Flammeovirga agarivorans: one gene and its partners. The protein of the gene in region 4 binds, or shares a complex with, the protein of the main gene of each other region. Links are inferred from orthologs where the notes say so. Each region holds a gene or a part of one and is shown on either strand. Other genes may lie near its edges.

Region 1 (4,194 bases), on a different replicon or contig from region 4:
CAATGCACTTAATGATATCTATGATGCATTAAATGGTGAAGAATGGGTAGAAAATACAAACTGGAAATCTTATCAATTAGCTGAAAATTGGTATGGTGTTACTGTGGAAAATGGACATGTTGTAGAAATTAATTTAAATGAGAATAATTTAAATGGAGAAATTCCATCTTCTATCTCTAAGCTTTCATATTTGAGAGTTTTAAATATCAGTCATGTACAAATTGAGGAACTTACTACGCTAAACCTACCAAAATTAGAGCAACTTTATGTATCTAATTCACCGGTAAAAAAAATAGAGACACAATCTAAGCTTACTTCCTTAAAAAGCTTGGTTGCGATTAATTCGAAAATACAATCTTTCGAATCTTTTGAAGGTTTAAGTTCACTAGAGAAATTATATATTCAAGGTAATTTATTATCAAGCTTACCGAGCTTATCTCCTTTATCACAGTTAGATACACTGATCATTAAGGATAACCAATTAACCTCTTTAATAGATCTTGATCAACTATCTGTATTAAGCTATTTTGATGCTTCAAATAACGAATTATCAGATCTGTCTTTTGCAGAGAATTTATCATTTGAGGAATTTGATGTTAGTAGTAATCAATTAACTTTTAGCCATTTGGATGAAGTTTATGATTATATGGAAAAAGATGAATTTAATATCGCACATACAAGTCAAAGTATAGATTTTGATATTAATATCACTTTTAATTCATCCAATTTTACATTAGAAGCGACAGATTTAGGTGGTGAGGGTACACAGTATTTATGGTATTTAGATGAAGAGGAATTAGAGATCACTACTTCTAATCAATATACCGGAACTGAATATGGAACCTATAAAGTAATTGCCACTAATGGTAAATATTCAGACAGTTATGAAGTATCGAAAAGTTTTAGTGATACCAACTCAGCTCCATCTTTATTATCCCTTTCAAATACTATAATTGATGGAATTCAAGATGAGCTAGTAGGAGTAATATCAGTTGAAGATGCAGACGAACTAGATTCTCACAATTTTAGTGTTGATAATAGCAATTTTTATATTGATGGTAATCTTCTAAAGGTAGCTAATGAATTAAACTTCTATGAACAAAATAGTTTTGATATAGAGTTAACTGTTGCTGATGCTAGAGGAGCAGAATTGACGCGTAGTTATACCATTGATTTAACTCCACCAACGGTAGAAATTAGTATCAATAAGATTGATGAAAATATCGAAAAAAATACAGCTATTGGGGTAGTAGGGTATAATAAACAAGCCTCTTTAACTTTAGTAGAAGGAACGAATTATTTCTATTTAGATGGTGATTCAATCAGGTTAAATAGAGTAATAAATTTTGAGCAACTAACAGAAGTGGAACTTGTATTTGAATATACAACCCTTTTACAAACTGAGGAGATAAGCACTATAATTTACATAAATGATGTAAATGAGGGAATTACAAAAATAACTTACGAATCAGATCAAGATATCTTTCCATTTGAAGTTTCTAATGAGACATCCTTTGGTACTTTCCTAGTCATCGATCCTGATGAAACAGATAGTTACACTGTAGAATTCACGAATAACGATGGTTTCTTTGAAGTATCAGATGGAAAGCTAATGGCTAAGAAAAACTTCTCAGCTGATGAATTAGAAAACTATACGGTAAAAATGACTTTCTTAGATAAAGGAGGATTGAGTTATAACCATAATGTTAAACTTCAATTTGAGGAAGGAGAATCAGATGATGATGGAGATGATAATAACGGAGGTGATTCTGGGGTTACATCTTTAGAAGATGATTTGACAAAAAATATTTTAATCTATCCAACAATCCTAACTTCACATCAGACATTGTCTGTAAAAGGATTGGATGTTTTTAATGGTCATGTTTCTGCCAATGTATATGCTTCAACAGGCCAATTGATAAAGAAATTTGCTGTTATACCAAATCAAGAAAACGTAGAACTCTTGTTGCCTTCTCTGAATAGTGGTATCTACATTATTCAAATTGGAGATGCAACAACCCAAAAGACACTAAGGTTTATTTTACGTTAAAACTATCTTACAAAACAAAATGAGGTTAGAGTTGATAACTCTAACCTCTTCTTTTTTATAGCTTGATTAATCATTTAAAAAAGATTAATCTTTTTCATATTTTACTGTAATGCCATGATAGGTATCTTGTTCTTTATAATCCTTTTGTAAAGGATGTCCAATCCAATCATCAGCAGATAGGATTCTACGAAGATCAGGGTGATTTTCAAATTTCATACCTACCAAGTCCCAAGCTTCTCTTTCATGCCAATTGGCAGCTTTCCATACAGAAGTAACAGATGGAAGTTTTGGATCTTCTCTATCAAGTACCACCTTTAGAGTTAATCTATAACCGTTGGGTATAGAATATAAGTGGTATAATACTTCCATTGATTTTTTTGCAGGGCCATTATCAAGACCTGTTAAACATGATAAAGTATCGAAGAATGTAGTTTTATCTGTTTTCAGAAACTGACAAACTTCTTCAATTTTATCAGCAGGAACAACAATTTCATGTTGCGGAAGCTTTGTATTCACCTCCAACTCACAGTCTTTTATATTTTCCTGAATTAATGCAGCGATTTCTTCTGTAGTCATTATTTTACAGTTTCTTTGTTCATTAATCGTTCAACAGCTTTAGGTGCCATAAGTGTTTCCTTACGGATTTCATCTCTTAATTTTAAGATACCACCAATAAGAGCTTCAGGTCTTGGAGGACATCCTGGTACATAGACATCCACAGGAATAATTCTATCCACACCTTTTACTACATTATATCCATGTTCCCAGTAAGGACCACCGCAATTGGCACAACTACCCATAGAAATAACATACCTAGGTTCTGCCATCTGTTCATATAAACGTCGAACTCTATCTGCCATCTTAAAAGTTACAGTACCAGAAATGATCATTGCATCAGATTGACGAGGTGTACCCCTTGGAATGACACCAAAGCGGTCAAGATCGTAGGTTGATGACCATGTTGTGATCATTTCAATTGCACAACATGCCAAGCCAAATCCTAGTGGCCAGAATGATGATAATCGGGCCCAGTTAATTAAATCATCTACTTTAGAGATGACAATTTCACCTTGCCCAAATCTTTGGTCCAATAAACCTTTCATATAGACTGAGTTGTTCGTTTGAGTTTATGAATTCTTCAGTGCTGCTAAAATTTCAGCACCTCCATTTGCTAGTGTGTCTTTTGCTATCTGTGTTCCTTTTGATTCCACTTCATCAGGAGAACAGGTATATGTATATCTAATTTCTTCAGTATTAGCTTGAGCTAAACCTCCAGTAATTTTTAGTTCATTATCAGCAGTCCATGTAGCAAGACAGAAAGCAGGGATACTACATCCGCCTTGAAGTTCTTTTAAGAAAGCTCTTTCTGCTTTTAAGCAAACTTCTGTCTTTTCGTTATTAATAGCTTTTCTAATAGCTGATCTTACTTCAGGATCTAAATTCGTAGCTGATTCGATGGCTACACAACCTTGTCCTGTCGCAGGAGTAAACGTATCTAATGGATGTTCATGAACAATCATATCGTTATAACCCATACGATGAACACCAGCATATGCAAGCATAAGAACATCACATAATCCATCTTCCATTTTCTGAATACGAGTTTGTAGATTACCTCTAACATCTACAATCTTTGCATTAGGAAAATGTTTTGTAAGCATAGCAACTCTTCTAACTGAAGAAGTACCAATAACAAACTCTTTATCTTTATCTACAGTAAATCCTTTTTTATGACTTACGAAAACATCATGACAAGCTTCTCTTTCAGTGAAAGCAATTAATTCAAAGTCATCTCCTAAAGAAGCTTGCATATCTTTAGCACTATGCACTGCAATATCTATATCACCATTACGAAGTTGGTCTTCTAATTCTTCAGTGAAAACACCTTTAGAACCAATTTTCGATAATGCTCTATCTAAGATTTTATCTCCTTTAGTTTCAATCAACACCAATTCACCTTTTAAACCATTTTGTTCAAGAAGTGCTTTAACATATTCGGCTTGCCATAAAGCAAGCTTACTTTTCCTAGTACCGATTTTTATTGCTCTCTCTATCATGTTATTATTAATATAAGTGCGAAGATAATAATTTTGAGGCGAGTAGAGGTAACAAATTAGGGATCGATAAGATATTAAAAATAAAAA
Region 2 (4,259 bases), on a different replicon or contig from region 4:
GTCACAATACTAGTCTGCAACTAATATCTGAGTAATTGTAGTATATGTAAATTACCGGTCACATATCAATAATTATTGACTTGTGATGAAAGATTGTTAGAGTAAAGAAACAAAAAAAGTCCTGTGTTTCAAACACAGGACCTTGATATATTGTGATAATCTAAGATTACATATTTACAGTTTGTGATCTTAATTTCTCAACAGCAGATGTAATACCGCTTAAATCTTCAGCTGTTAATTGGTAACCACCTTTATTAGATGATAACTTCTCAGCAAAGTTTAATGCTTTGTATTGATCTTGTAATTTTTTGAATTCATCAAAATAGATCTTAGCATTTTCATTTCCGTCTTTTAATGGAGTAAGAATAGAAACGATAGCGTCTACAGATGCTTCTTGCTTAGCAATAGCAGTCATTAAGTCTACTAATACAGCATTTCTAGCTTCAGCAGGAAGATCTTTTGGAGCATTTTTCACTAAACCACAAGATACGTGTAATGCTTCAAGAGTTGAACCTGTAATGATCAACGCTGCAACATCGTATTGAGAGTTTGTATTTAAGAATGCTTTTACTTTACCTTCAGAGTCAGAAATTACTTTCAACATTGCATCTTTATCAGATAAAGCTGCTTCAAGTTTTTCACTTACATCTTTACCCATTGCTTGTGAAACACCTAACTTATCTGATAACTGCTTAGCAGTTGTGAAGTAATCAATCGCTTCTTGTGATTTATTAGAAGCTGAAAGGTATGCGATATCAGAAATATAAACACCAAAGTTTAAAGCTGATGCTGCTTCTGATAATGTATATGATTTTACTTTATCTTTTGAGTTCAGTAAAGATGCATCGAATTCAGCACCACTTCTTTCTAATAATACTGGAATAGAAGTTGGGTCTGGAGCATTATTTAAGATGATATTAAAATCTGCAGAAGCCGCTTTTTGTGCTGCGATTTCCTTTTTTGCTTCTTCTTTTTTTGACGAATCAGAAGCACCGCCACATGCCACCATTGTAGTAGCTAAACCACATGCCAACGCGATCTTTCCAACCTGCTTTAATTGAGCACTAAAAGTCATAATCTAATTTTTCGATTAGGTTTCTAAAAAATTTCAGACCAAAAATAATTGTAAATATTATATATCAAAAAAAATAGGAAAGATTTTAGGTAATATTATATAAATATTAGGAAGGCGGGATTAATTCTTACAGAATATTTCAACCTAATAAATTAGAAAATTCTTTACCTTTGAGGTTATGGATAAAGAAAATGAATTAGGATTTTTATCACAGATGTTCGATACACTATACCTCTTCCCTGAAGAATTAGAGGATATAGAAATTCCTGAAGAAGAGTTAGATCAACTAAACACTACAGGAGATGAACAAGAGATAAAGGAGAAGAAAACATCACCTACTCCTGTTGTTGCTACACCTATCAAAAAGGCAATTAAGAAACAATTACCTACTGATTATTATGGTGAAAATAAGCGATATATCACTATTTTCATTGAGCATAGCGGTGTGGATATATTTAGAAGCAAAGAATTTCAACTTCTGTTAAAAATAATTGGTGCACTGCAATTAACACTACAAGAAGTAGCTGTTATCAATGTTTTAGAACAAAAAGACAACCTTCCTAAATTAATAGAAAAGTTGTCTCCTCAATATTATTTATATTTTATCAATAAGAACGAGAGTCCACTATCCAGTGAGTCTGTACCTAAATATGTCCCTACAGAGATTGATGGAAAACCTGCGGTTGCAGCCGACAGTTTAACCAAGCTCCTTTTGGATGTAGAGAAAAAGAGAGACTTATGGATGGCTCTAAAAACCTTATTTGAAATTTAGATCATCAATAAACGCCATACTCCGGTAATAAATACAAGTATTAACCCTGCCGGAGTAAGGTATTTCCAACATAGGGACATCAGCTGATCCACTCTTAACCTTGGGTATGACCAACGAATCCACATTTGTACAAAAACAAGAAAGATGGTTTTACTCATTAACCATACAAACCCCCAAAGATAACCTGACATTTCTCCCGCTACACCAGTAGTCCAATCTGCTAATTTCACGGGGCCTATATTAATAAATGGTGTGTTCCAAGAACCTAAAAACAATACCGTTGCGAACACACAGCCCAGTAACATTACACCATATTCTGCCAACATCATAAAGGCAAAACGCATTCCTGAGTATTCGGTATGATAACCTGCAATAATTTCTGATTCAGCCTCTGGTAAATCAAAAGGTGCTCTATTCGCTTCCGCTAGAGATGAAATATAGAATATCACGAAGGCTACCAATAAGAACGGGCTCCTGAAAATATTCCAATTCAAAAAGCCTCCAAGCCCAGTCACATCAATACCCAAGGCTTTTATTCCAAAAAGATAATTAGTATCTGGAGATAGAATTCCCTGTTGAAGAGAAATTACTTCTGTATTTAAAGTCTGTGCAGTCATTACTACACACAATACAGCTAAGCCTAACGGGACTTCATAAGAAACCATCTGGGCGGCAGAACGCATTGCTCCGTACAATGAGTATTTGTTATTTGAAGACCAACCTGCAGCTATAATTCCTAAAACTTCTAGAGATAAAATTGCAAGAATGTAAAATACACCTACGTTAGAATCTGACCCATAAATACCATTGGTAAAAGGCATTACAGCAAATGCTGAGAATACAGGCATAAAAATTAAGATGGGTGCAACTTTAAATATTGGCTTATCTGCAACTTTCGGAATTACATCCTCTTTCATCATTAGCTTAAGGATATCTGCCAATGTTTGTAATAGACCTTTTGGTCCAACATTTACAGGCCCCATTCTATCTTGCATCCATGCAGATACTTTACGTTCTGCATAAACTCCAACAAGAGCAAATACTAAAATGAAAGGAAGATAAAAAATAAGTGCTAGCATAGTTTCTTTTCAAAAATGAAGCGGCAATTTAATCAATCCTCAACATTATCCCTAAAAGAAAGAGAAAAGTGATAATAAATAGAGGGTTTTAATGAAGATTTAAAAAAGTAAAGACATATTCTTTTGTTCAAACATACTTTTTGATATTTTGCATATATACCTCAACAATTTGAAGGTACATCATTCTATTTCAAGATTCTATTTATCAAATTATCAAACCTCAGTAATTGATTTTACTGATTTTTTTCATGAGATTCAACTTACAAAGCCACTTTTTACTCACTATTCTTCTTGGTTGGTTGTTTTCATTTCAAGTCACTTTTGCTCAAGAGTTTTTCATTAAAGGGCAAGTGATCGATGCAAAAACAAACGATCCTATTCCTTATGCCAGTGTGTTTATTGAAGGAACTACGAATGGTTCTCTCACCGATATCAATGGTCTATTCACAATTAAAGTAAAAGATGTTTCAGCAAACAATACTATAGTTGCAAAATTTACTGGATATGAATTATGTAAAAAGAAAATTGCCAAAGGAGGAAAAGAGAAAAAAATCATAATAAAACTCAAAGAGTCTGCAACTGAATTAGAAGAAGTAGTTATTAAGTCAAGAAAATGGGAAAACCCTGCTTGGGCAATCTTAAGAAATGTACAAAAGTATAAAAATAGAAATGATGTAAGAGACTTAAAGGCTTATCAATATGGTAGTTATACAAAGACTGATATTTGGGTAGGCAATGTCAATGAAAATTTCAAAAAGAAGAAAGTTGTTAAAGACATTCTAGATTCATATAAAACATTTGAACCGATCAAAGATAAAAACGGAAAACCCATTATCCCTATTTTCTCCTCTGAAACCCTTTCTGATGTTTATTATATAAGGAATCCAGATGCAAAAACTGAAGTCATCAAAAAATCGAGGATTCAAAGTTTAGGCCCGGATGATGATGAAATGGTATCACAAATTGTTGGATCGTCGTTCGTCGATTTTAATTTATATCAAAATTCCTTCTCCTTTTTGAATAAGCAATTCATTTCTCCTATCACTTCAGAATGGAGAAATTATTATGATTACACGCTTCAACCTAAAAAAGTAGAAGTACAAGGAGTACAATGTCATAAGATAGAATTTGAACCAAGAAGAGAAGAAGATTTAGCATTTAAAGGAGCCATATTTATTGCAGATTCAACACATAACTACGCTTTAGTGAAAATGGATGCTATTCTTGGGAAAGGAGCGAATATCAACTTTATTGATAGTGTACATATTGATCAAGAGTATTTACCTGTTGCTTATGATGACAGTAAATTAGCCTGGCTACCACAACAACAAAA
Region 3 (4,184 bases), on a different replicon or contig from region 4:
AATTATCAATAGTAAATGTATTTCCATGGTCTGTATAGACATATACAAATTTATTATCGCTCTTATCTGCTACTATCAAAACCTCATCGTTGTATATATTAATACCACTAAGGTCAAACCTAGCTTTGTAATCATTTAATTGTTGAATAGAAATAAATTCTAATTGGCTATTTTTTTGAGCGAATACACTACAAAAACTAAGAGTTAATAAAAAGGTTAAATAATTTTTCAAAAGTTATTGTATTTAAAGCATTTCTTCAACTTCCTCTTGCCATTGCAATGCTCCGACATCTGGAGGAGTTGTTCTATTATTTCCGATTTGATCCGTTGTTATTCCTTCAATAGCTACCCCAAACCCTCTTGCTGGACTGTCGTCGGCCAGTTGAAAGTTATATGAATAAGGATACCTGAAGTAAGGATCTTGATTTAATAAATTATCTTCTGTTGAGATTTCTTGGCTTTCTGTTTTTAAAATATTATTTGTAATACTTTTTTCTACTACACCCTCAGAGATCAAAAATTCATTAGATAATGACCCCCAAATGATGTTATTTATAAATGTAAGTTGAATATCTTCTTTTTCACTTTCAAATGCTACTGATGGTCTTTCTCTGAAAAAACCAGTATTTGAATTTACTACAGTATTGTAAAGAAACTCACAATTACCTCCAGATGCATGTGCATAGGCATAGCTAATGGTATGACTTATAATAGTGTTAACGACTTTTACATCTGCATTAATCACAGACACACCTACTTGAGATATATTCTGTATTGTCGAATTTTCGATATGAAGATCTACGTCAGTATCATTATCTGGATGATATATATATAATCCAAACGTGGCATTTCTCAAAAATGTTCCAAAGATCTTATTATCATGACTTAAAGAATCATAGATAATGCCCCCCCATTGTCCAGGTGCATTTTCATACTGATTATCTAAACGAATACTTTCTAGTCTAACAGAGTCTTCAGTAGTCCCTAGCAATTGCAATGAACCACTTACTAATAACTTAGCATCGTTATCAAAAATAATTCTAGTACCTGCCTCTGCTGTTAAAGATGATGTTTGTTCGATATACAGTGAATCTATAATAACATAGGGTCTTCCTTTTGTCCATACAACATCACCAAACACAATTGGGCCTCCAGATATATAAAAAGGGTCTTCTGAAAATGCATTTAGCGTAACATTCTGTCTGTTACCATTGGTAAAGAAATTAACTTCAGCGTTGTATTCTAATATTTCTGATTGATCCTGATAGGGTATATTCGCTTCAGCAAGGATAAGCATACTATCCCCACCTCTTAAAAAAGTATTTTCCACTTTTTCAGTAGCAAAACCGTTGATCAACAACCCATAAATACTATTAGGATCACTTAAAGATATTTCTGAGATATTCACGGCGTTATTGGTTCTATTGTAGACCATAAAACGCTTTGTGATACTCGTCATATCAATATTTTCATCTTCTTTTGAAGTAAAAAGAGTATCAAAATATACTGTATCCACAGAAAACTCCAAGTTAAACCCTGGATCCGTTGATATTACCTCATCTTCTGGAGTACAAGAGTAACAGAACGAAAAAATAGCTGCTATAATTACGGTATATATGTATTCTTTTTTCAAAATTAGATTATTGGTATTTTTTATTAAAAGCTTCGTAAGGTGATTTATCAAAGTCTTTCTTTTCCTGAATTGGTTTGACTGAAGAAGGTTTTACCCAATCTAAATAGCCTTTACGCCATACATAAGCTAAACCTAAAATCAATATTCCTACAAATAAAAAAATCTCTACTAAAGCAAACCATCCCCATTTTCCTCCTGTTTCTGCAATTTTTCCAGCATCGCCAAAAACAGTTGCCCATGGAAATAAGAAAAGTATCTCAACCTCAAATAGTAAGAATACCAAAGCTACAATATAAAATCGGATATTAAAGCTTCCCCATGCAGAACCTAAAGGGTCTTCACCACTTTCATATGTAGTCAACTTTTCATGATTTGGTCGACTAGGTCGTAATAAGAAAGCTGTAAATAAGCCTCCTAATGAGAAAATTACTGCCACAATTACGAATAACAGTATATTCCCGAAGTCTGTTAGCATTTGATTACCCATAAATATAGAAAAAATCAACTCTAAGTGTTTCTTTTGTGTAAATTTCGATAAAAATACTAACCATATAGACACTATCATAACATGACCGTACTTTTTGAAACTTTTTCGGAGTGGAAAGACTACTGCGAAAAGAAAAATGCACCTCTTTACAAACCTGTTTTGGAATATGAAATCCGAGAAAAGGAACGTACAAGCGAAGAGATCAAAACTGCTTTAACACAAGCATTTGCTGTAATGAAAGATGCTGTAAAAACAGGACTTTCAGAAGATATGACTTCACGATCAGGAATGATTGAAAATGGAGGTAAAAAGGTATATAAATCTCCGATTAATGTTCTATCGGAAGAATTTAAACTTTTAGTAGCAAGAGCCCTTGCCGCAAAAGAGGTAAACTCTTGTATGGGTAGAGTGGTTGCTGCCCCAACTGCTGGTGCATCTGGTATTCTACCAGGTGTCTTGGTTACTCTTCAGGAAATACATCAAATTGATGATGAAAAGATTCATGAAGCCTTATTAATATCAGCAGGTATTGCATTAATAATGGAGAAAAAATCTGGAATTGCAGGAGCTGTTGGAGGATGTCAAGCAGAAACAGGTACTGCTGCCGCTATGGCTTCGGGTGCTATTACCTATTGTTTAGGTGGTGATATTGATATGATATTTAATGCTGTTGCCATCACTACGCAATGTATGCTAGGTTTAGTTTGCGACCCAGTTGCTGGCTTGGTAGAAGTGCCATGTGTTGTAAGAAATGCGAGCGCTGCTGCTATTGCCAATTCATCCGCTCAGATTGCAATCGCTAATGTTAGCGGTGTTATTCCTGTAGACGAATGCGTTGATGCCATGGGAGAAGTAGGCCAAAGTATGGAAGATCGATATAAAGAAACTGCATTAGGAGGCTTAGCTGCAACTCCTACTGGTAAGAGTATTTCTAAGAAAGTGTTGATTTCTGATATTGATATCATAGATTCTTCTGAAGAATAGGCATAAAAAAAGGCTGATTTACATATAAACATTATGCAAATCAGCCTTCAATATATATACTTATAGACTAAATATATCCTTGAAATTTTTTACTCAATTCTAGCTTGTTTCTTTCTCTTTCTTCTACAGTGAAAAGTTCTAAGTTTTTTAAAGCAACTTCGAATTGATCAGCGTAGTTTTTCTTTACAGCATGAGATGCGTTATTTTTCTTCTTAAAACTGATAGTTACCATAACTTGAATTTTTTACGAACAATTGATTGAATCTAACCTCCGTTATTATTTGATACATTTCATGTATCAAATGACATCCGTTTGGTTATATGACAACCGGAATCAATTTTAAGACAAAAAATGAATGCTTTTTTTTATTTTTTTTTACTTTCTTCCCAAAGTTTATCCATTTGCTCCAGAGTAGCCTCTTCAAAACTGATTCCTTGTTGATTCATTTTTTCTTCTATATAGTTAAATCGAGTAATAAACTTCTTATTTGTCTTCTCTAAAGCATCTGATGGATTGATATTTAGGAATCTCGCGTAATTGATCATCGAAAACATCACATCTCCAAATTCGTCTTCTATCTTTTCTAGATTATCAGTCCCTTGATCATGTACTTCCACTTCGTGATGAAGTTCATCAATTTCTTCTGTCACCTTTTTCCAAACATCTTCTTTATTTTCCCATTCAAACCCGACTCCTGCAGATTTTTCTTGAATACGTAAGGCTTTTACAATAGCTGGAAGTGATTTAGGAACGCCTCCTAACACTGTTTTCTTTTTATTTTCTTTTTCTTTGAGCTTTATCAGTTCCCAATTTCTAGCTACATCATCAGCATCTTCTACTTCGGTATCTCCGTAGATATGAGGGTGTCTTACGATCAGCTTTTCACAAATACTATTAATCACATCTGTGATATCAAAATCATTAGTTTCAGAACCTATCTTCGAATAAAACACAAGATGAAGCATAACATCACCCAATTCCTTTTTAATTTCTGCCTTATCATTATCAAGAATTGCATCTGATAATTCATAGACTTCCTCAATAGTTAAGTGACGTAATGATTCTAAGGTTTGTTTTTT
Region 4 (4,285 bases):
CATTAACTGAGAATCATACTTTAGTAATTGCAGGAGGTAAAGAAAGAGTGAAAAATATCGCTGATATGGTTTCTTAAGACTTGGTAGTGAAATTCTGATAGACAGTTTTCATTAAATTGGTAAACTGTTGATCACGGTCAAAATGTTGGGTACATAATGTACGGGCGTTTTGACCTTTTTTTATCAGAACATTCCTGTTACTTTGTGTGATTTCTTTTAAGTTAATGACTAATTCTTCTGGAGCATTAGGATTTGATACCCAACCACAGTCATTTTCTTTAACAATTTTAGCACCTTCGCCATCACCATGAAAAATGATAGGTAAACCCATACTCAAACTCTCAAATAATTTTGCAGGAAGAGTGCCTCTCACATAATTAATTTGAGAGATAAATGCAAAATCATATTCCTGTAAGACTTGAGGTACTTTTTGATAAAGAATTGGCTCAAAAACTTGGATTGAATTAAGCCCTTTTTCTTTAATAATATGTTTGATTTTTGGAAGGTCAATACCATTACCATAAATATGGAAATCAATTCCTAATCTATCAAAAGGAATTTGATTGATGAGTTGAGACAGTCCATGTGCTACCCCAAGAACACCCATATATACCATTTTATACCTTTTTTCATTTAGATCTTTATCTGATGGTTTAAAGGTGTCGATATCAGCTCCAATACGATAAATTTGAGGTTTTTGAAAGCCTAGTTGTTGAATATATTCCTGGGATTCAATAGACTGTGTTACAATATGATCCGCTTTTTTGTAGAAATACTTTTCTACCTTATGAAGTAGTTTATAAGTGAATGAAGACTTTTTTAAATGATTAATATCGACCATGGCTTGAGGCCACAAATCAGAGACATTTAAGATAATAGGTATATTGTATCTTTTTTTTGCAAGAATAGCTAAAAAAGGTAATGATATTGGTGGTGTTTGACAGATGATTAGATCTATTTTGTTCCTCTTCAAATAAGGCAAAGAGAAGAGCATACTCATTAGCATTGTCATCATACTGATCAATCTCAATAAAGAGTTGTTTTTCTGAGATGGCAATAACCAATGTCTTCTTACAGTAATTCCATTTTCATTCGTTTCTGAAATGAATTTGTATCGATCTTCTTTTTTTAATTTTCCACTAGGATAGTAGGGATGAGAAGTGATTACAGAAACATAGTGACCTTCTTTTTGAAAAGACTTGGCCATATGTTCATATTGATGAGGTGCTGCACCAAAATCAGGAGGGTAGCAGTGAGTGATGATGCAAATATTTAGTTTTTGATCATTCTTCGCTTTATCTGTACTCTTTAAAATAGTATCTGAATACAAAGTCATTGATTACCTTTTCCTTCCCTACAAAATATTAACGGTCAACTTCACCCATAATGATATCAATAGATCCCATAATTGCAATCAGATCAGAAAGCAATACCCCTTTTGAAATTTCAGGTAATACGGATAAGTTACAGAAACAACAAGATCTAGCTTTTAATCTTTCTGGAATATCAGATTTTCCATTTGTTCTCATGAAGAAGCCTAATTCTCCTTTTGGACCTTCAGCTCTAGCATAAAAATCCATTGCTTTAGGTCTAATTTTCTTTGGAACTAATGCTTGAGGATCAAATGTTCTATCTCTTTTATGTTCTTTAAGTAAAATATTGGCAGACTGCTCAATTATTTTTAAGGACTCCCAACACTCTTCAACTCTTACATAAGTTCTGTCCCAGCAATCGCCCACGCTACCCATCAGACCTTTACCTACAGGAATATCAAAATCTAGTTCTGGATAGACTGAATAAGCATCAACTCTTCTTAAATCATGTGCTACTCCTGAACCTCTAAGTACTGGTCCGGAACAAGCATAATCAATCGCTGTACTTAACGGTAGAACACCAACATTAGCAGTTCTTTCAACAAAGATTTTATTGTCGATAATCATTTCTCTAAACTCTTGTAGTTTAGGCTTTAGATAATTGACAAACTCAAGACATCTTTCTTCAAAACCAACAGGAACATCATAGTATAATCCTCCCACCCAAATATAATTATAGAGCATTCGAGCACCAGAAGCCCATTCTAACATTCTTAAAATGTGTTCTCTGTCTCTCATTACCCATAAAAATGGAGTAGTGGCACCAATATCAAGAACATAAGTACCTACAGCTATAAAATGCGAAGCGATACGATTAAGTTCAGCAACAAGAACTCTAATGTATTCTACTCTTTTTGGAATTTTGTGATCAATTCCCATCATTTTTTCAACACCCATTGCAAAAGCATGCTCTGAATTCATAGAGGCTACGTAATCCATACGGTCTACGTAAGGGATAATTTGTTGAAAGTTTAGGTTTTCTGCATGTTTCTCGAAACAGCGGTGCAGATACCCCAAATGAGGAGTGACATCAACGACATATTCACCATCAGTGAGCACCTCCACTCTAAGTACACCATGTGTAGCAGGGTGATGAGGACCCAAATTAAGTACCATTTCTTCCGTTCTAAGTTTAGACGGATCGTAAAAATTTTTAGATGAGTTTTTTAAATGTTGCTCATCAAACTGATATTGAACTTGTCTTTTTTCCATTGAAAGCTGTTTGTCTTTACTGCAAAGTTGACCTATTGTTGTCAATAAATCAATAAAGTGACACTCATGTTACAAAGATTAAAAAAATTAATGCAAAAACGGAGTAAAATTGTGTTTTGGTTAGAATAGATAAGAAATTAAGAGTATTTTTGCTTCCGTATTTTGACGGTATATTGGTCTGTAGAAACAAACCTATACCAAAGGTCCATTTCATTTTTTTCGAAATGGTCGGTTGTAATTATTGACGCACTTAAAATCGTTTTAAAAGATGAGTACATCACAGGACGAAACTCAAAACAATGAGTTAAACGAACAAAATGTAACTGAAAACACTGTAGCACAATTTGATGATGTTGCAGATATGGATGATGTTGCAGATTTTGGAGATGATGAAGTATCAGTAGAAGAGGAGCTTCAAGAAGATCAAGATTTTAGTAATCATTCTAAATCAGAATTACTTGCTGAAATCAGTAAGCTTGTTAACAATAGTGATGTTGTTAAAGCTGAAAGAATCTCTAAAAAGATTAAAGAATACTTTGATCCGATTAGACAAGAAGAAGAGGCTGCTGCTAAAGCTGAATTCTTAGAGAAGAACGGTGATGTAGAAGGTTTTGAATATCAAGATGCTGATGTCAAAACATTTAATGATGCTTTCTACGCAGTTAAAAATGCACGTCGTCAACATTTTGAGCAAATGCAAAAAATGCGTGAGGACAACTTAAAGAAGAAGCGTAGCATTATTAACCAAGTAAAAGAATTGATCGAGACAACTGATGATAAAGGTGTCATGAACAAGATCAAGGAATTACAAAAAGAATGGAAAGCAACAGGTGCTGTACCACAACAGTTTGCTGATGAAATCTACAAAACTTACGGTGCTTTACTTGATCGTTTCTATGATCAAATGAGTATCGAGTTCGAATTAAAAGAACTTGATAGACAGCATAACTTAAAAGCGAAAAAAGCTTTAATTGAAAGAGCTGAAAAACTTCTTGAAGTAGAAAATATTAGTGAGGCTGTAGTTTCATTAAATAGCCTTCATGAGGAATTCAGAAATATTGGTCCTGTACCAAAAGAAGAAAAAGACACTATCTGGAATTCTTTCAAAGAGATTTCTGATAAGATATATGATAAAAAACGTAAGCACGCTGAAGAATTCAAGAAAGTTCTTGATGAGAACATGAAATTAAAGCAAGCTTTATGTTTAAAAGTAGAGCCGTTCTCAACATTCAATACAGATCGTATTAAAGAGTGGAATGAAGAAACTAAGCGTTTATTAGCGGTTCAAAAGGAATGGGAAGAAATTGGTCCAGTACCAAGAGAAGTAGCTAACGGAATTAACAAACAATTCTGGGCAAACTTCAAACAGTTCTTCGCAAACAAAAATAAATTCTTCGAAGTACTTGAAGCTCAAAGAGCAGAGAACTTAGAGAAGAAGAAGGTTTTAGTTGCAAAAGCAGAAGAAATTAAAGATTCTTCAGATTGGAATGCAACAGCTGATGCTTTAATCGCTTTACAAAAAGAGTGGAAAAGTATTGGTCCTGTTCCTGAAAAATTCAGAGATTCAGTATATGCTGAATTTAAGGCAGCTTGTGATACTTTCTTTGAAAGAAAGAGAAATAAGAGAAATGAAGAGAACAAGGAGTATGCTGAGAACCTAAATAAAAAGGAAGAAATTATCTTAGAGTTAACGAAATTAA

Evidence for each region.
Region 1: the proteins of HGP29_RS15730 (region 4) and HGP29_RS25895 are in contact, whole or in part, in a cryo-EM structure (PDB 6KHJ), measured with the Thermosynechococcus vestitus proteins. The link is inferred for Flammeovirga agarivorans from one-to-one orthologs. Residues at the interface, in WP_011057128.1 of Thermosynechococcus vestitus: Pro17, His18, His19, Pro20, Ser21, Met22, Val25, Arg27, Met29, Thr31, Ile38, Asp39, Cys40, Glu41, Pro42, Val43, Ile44, Gly45, Tyr46, Leu47, His48, Arg49, Gly50, Met51, Lys53, Ile54, Asn57, Arg58, Pro65, Tyr66; in WP_011056552.1 of Thermosynechococcus vestitus: Leu46, Met47, Tyr48, Thr50, Ala51, Cys52, Phe54, Ile55, Glu56, Ala58, Ala59, Ile61, Gly62, Ser63, Arg64, Phe65, Asn76, Pro78, Thr89, Thr91, Lys93, Met94, Ala97, Leu101, Met123, Phe124, Ser126, Asp127, Ser128, Tyr129.
Region 2: the proteins of HGP29_RS15730 (region 4) and HGP29_RS23440 are in contact, whole or in part, in a cryo-EM structure (PDB 6ZJN), measured with the Thermus thermophilus proteins. The link is inferred for Flammeovirga agarivorans from one-to-one orthologs. Residues at the interface, in WP_223903221.1 of Thermus thermophilus: Pro35, Ser36, Asp139, Gly141, Ala142; in WP_096411122.1 of Thermus thermophilus: Ala224, Glu225, Gln226, Glu227, Ala295, Trp297, Phe298, Arg299.
Region 3: the proteins of HGP29_RS15730 (region 4) and HGP29_RS00500 are in contact, whole or in part, in a cryo-EM structure (PDB 6ZJN), measured with the Thermus thermophilus proteins. The link is inferred for Flammeovirga agarivorans from one-to-one orthologs. Residues at the interface, in WP_223903221.1 of Thermus thermophilus: Met26, Thr27, Asn29, Gly31, Pro32, His34; in WP_096411116.1 of Thermus thermophilus: Glu45, Ser46, Asn48, Pro50, Ala51, Gly52, Glu53.

Annotation. Positions count from the first base shown.
Region 1 is NZ_JABAIL010000014.1:19,294-23,487, reverse strand. The notes cover bases 1,390-4,194. They hold HGP29_RS25895 (NADH-quinone oxidoreductase subunit B), read right to left. Parts: upstream 3,154-4,194; coding sequence 2,626-3,153; downstream 1,390-2,625. Other genes in these bases: hemC (hydroxymethylbilane synthase), read right to left, coding at 3,178-4,107; HGP29_RS25900 (NADH-quinone oxidoreductase subunit C), read right to left, coding at 2,135-2,626; HGP29_RS25905 (CUB domain-containing protein), read left to right, coding at 1,390-2,050. Outside these bases: more of HGP29_RS25905, read left to right, coding at 1-1,389. UniProt on the Escherichia coli protein: NDH-1 shuttles electrons from NADH, via FMN and iron-sulfur (Fe-S) centers, to quinones in the respiratory chain. The immediate electron acceptor for the enzyme in this species is ubiquinone.
Region 2 is NZ_JABAIL010000010.1:103,109-107,367, forward strand. What follows is about bases 886-3,755. They hold HGP29_RS23440 (complex I subunit 1/NuoH family protein), read right to left. Parts: upstream 2,927-3,755; coding sequence 1,844-2,926; downstream 886-1,843. Other genes in these bases: HGP29_RS23430 (hypothetical protein), read right to left, coding at 886-1,075; HGP29_RS23435 (hypothetical protein), read left to right, coding at 1,254-1,847; HGP29_RS23445 (DUF5686 and carboxypeptidase-like regulatory domain-containing protein), read left to right, coding at 3,175-3,755. Outside these bases: more of HGP29_RS23430, read right to left, coding at 167-885; more of HGP29_RS23445, read left to right, coding at 3,756-4,259. UniProt on the Escherichia coli protein: NDH-1 shuttles electrons from NADH, via FMN and iron-sulfur (Fe-S) centers, to quinones in the respiratory chain. The immediate electron acceptor for the enzyme in this species is believed to be ubiquinone.
Region 3 is NZ_JABAIL010000001.1:101,557-105,740, reverse strand. Bases 375-3,169 are described here. They hold HGP29_RS00500 (NADH-quinone oxidoreductase subunit A), read right to left. Parts: upstream 2,109-3,169; coding sequence 1,641-2,108; downstream 375-1,640. Other genes in these bases: sdaAA (L-serine ammonia-lyase, iron-sulfur-dependent, subunit alpha), read left to right, coding at 2,202-3,104; HGP29_RS00505 (hypothetical protein), read right to left, coding at 375-1,633. In the rest of the region: HGP29_RS00510 (SdiA-regulated domain-containing protein), read right to left, coding at 1-232; more of HGP29_RS00505, read right to left, coding at 245-374; HGP29_RS00490 (hypothetical protein), read right to left, coding at 3,172-3,336; mazG (nucleoside triphosphate pyrophosphohydrolase), read right to left, coding at 3,471-4,184. UniProt on the Escherichia coli protein: NDH-1 shuttles electrons from NADH, via FMN and iron-sulfur (Fe-S) centers, to quinones in the respiratory chain. The immediate electron acceptor for the enzyme in this species is believed to be ubiquinone.
Region 4 is NZ_JABAIL010000004.1:694,559-698,843, reverse strand. Bases 476-3,371 are described here. They hold HGP29_RS15730 (NADH-quinone oxidoreductase subunit D), read right to left. Parts: upstream 2,586-3,371; coding sequence 1,365-2,585; downstream 476-1,364. Other genes in these bases: HGP29_RS15725 (DUF349 domain-containing protein), read left to right, coding at 2,854-3,371; HGP29_RS15735 (glycosyltransferase family 4 protein), read right to left, coding at 476-1,336. In the rest of the region: HGP29_RS15740 (potassium channel family protein), read left to right, coding at 1-77; more of HGP29_RS15735, read right to left, coding at 74-475; more of HGP29_RS15725, read left to right, coding at 3,372-4,285.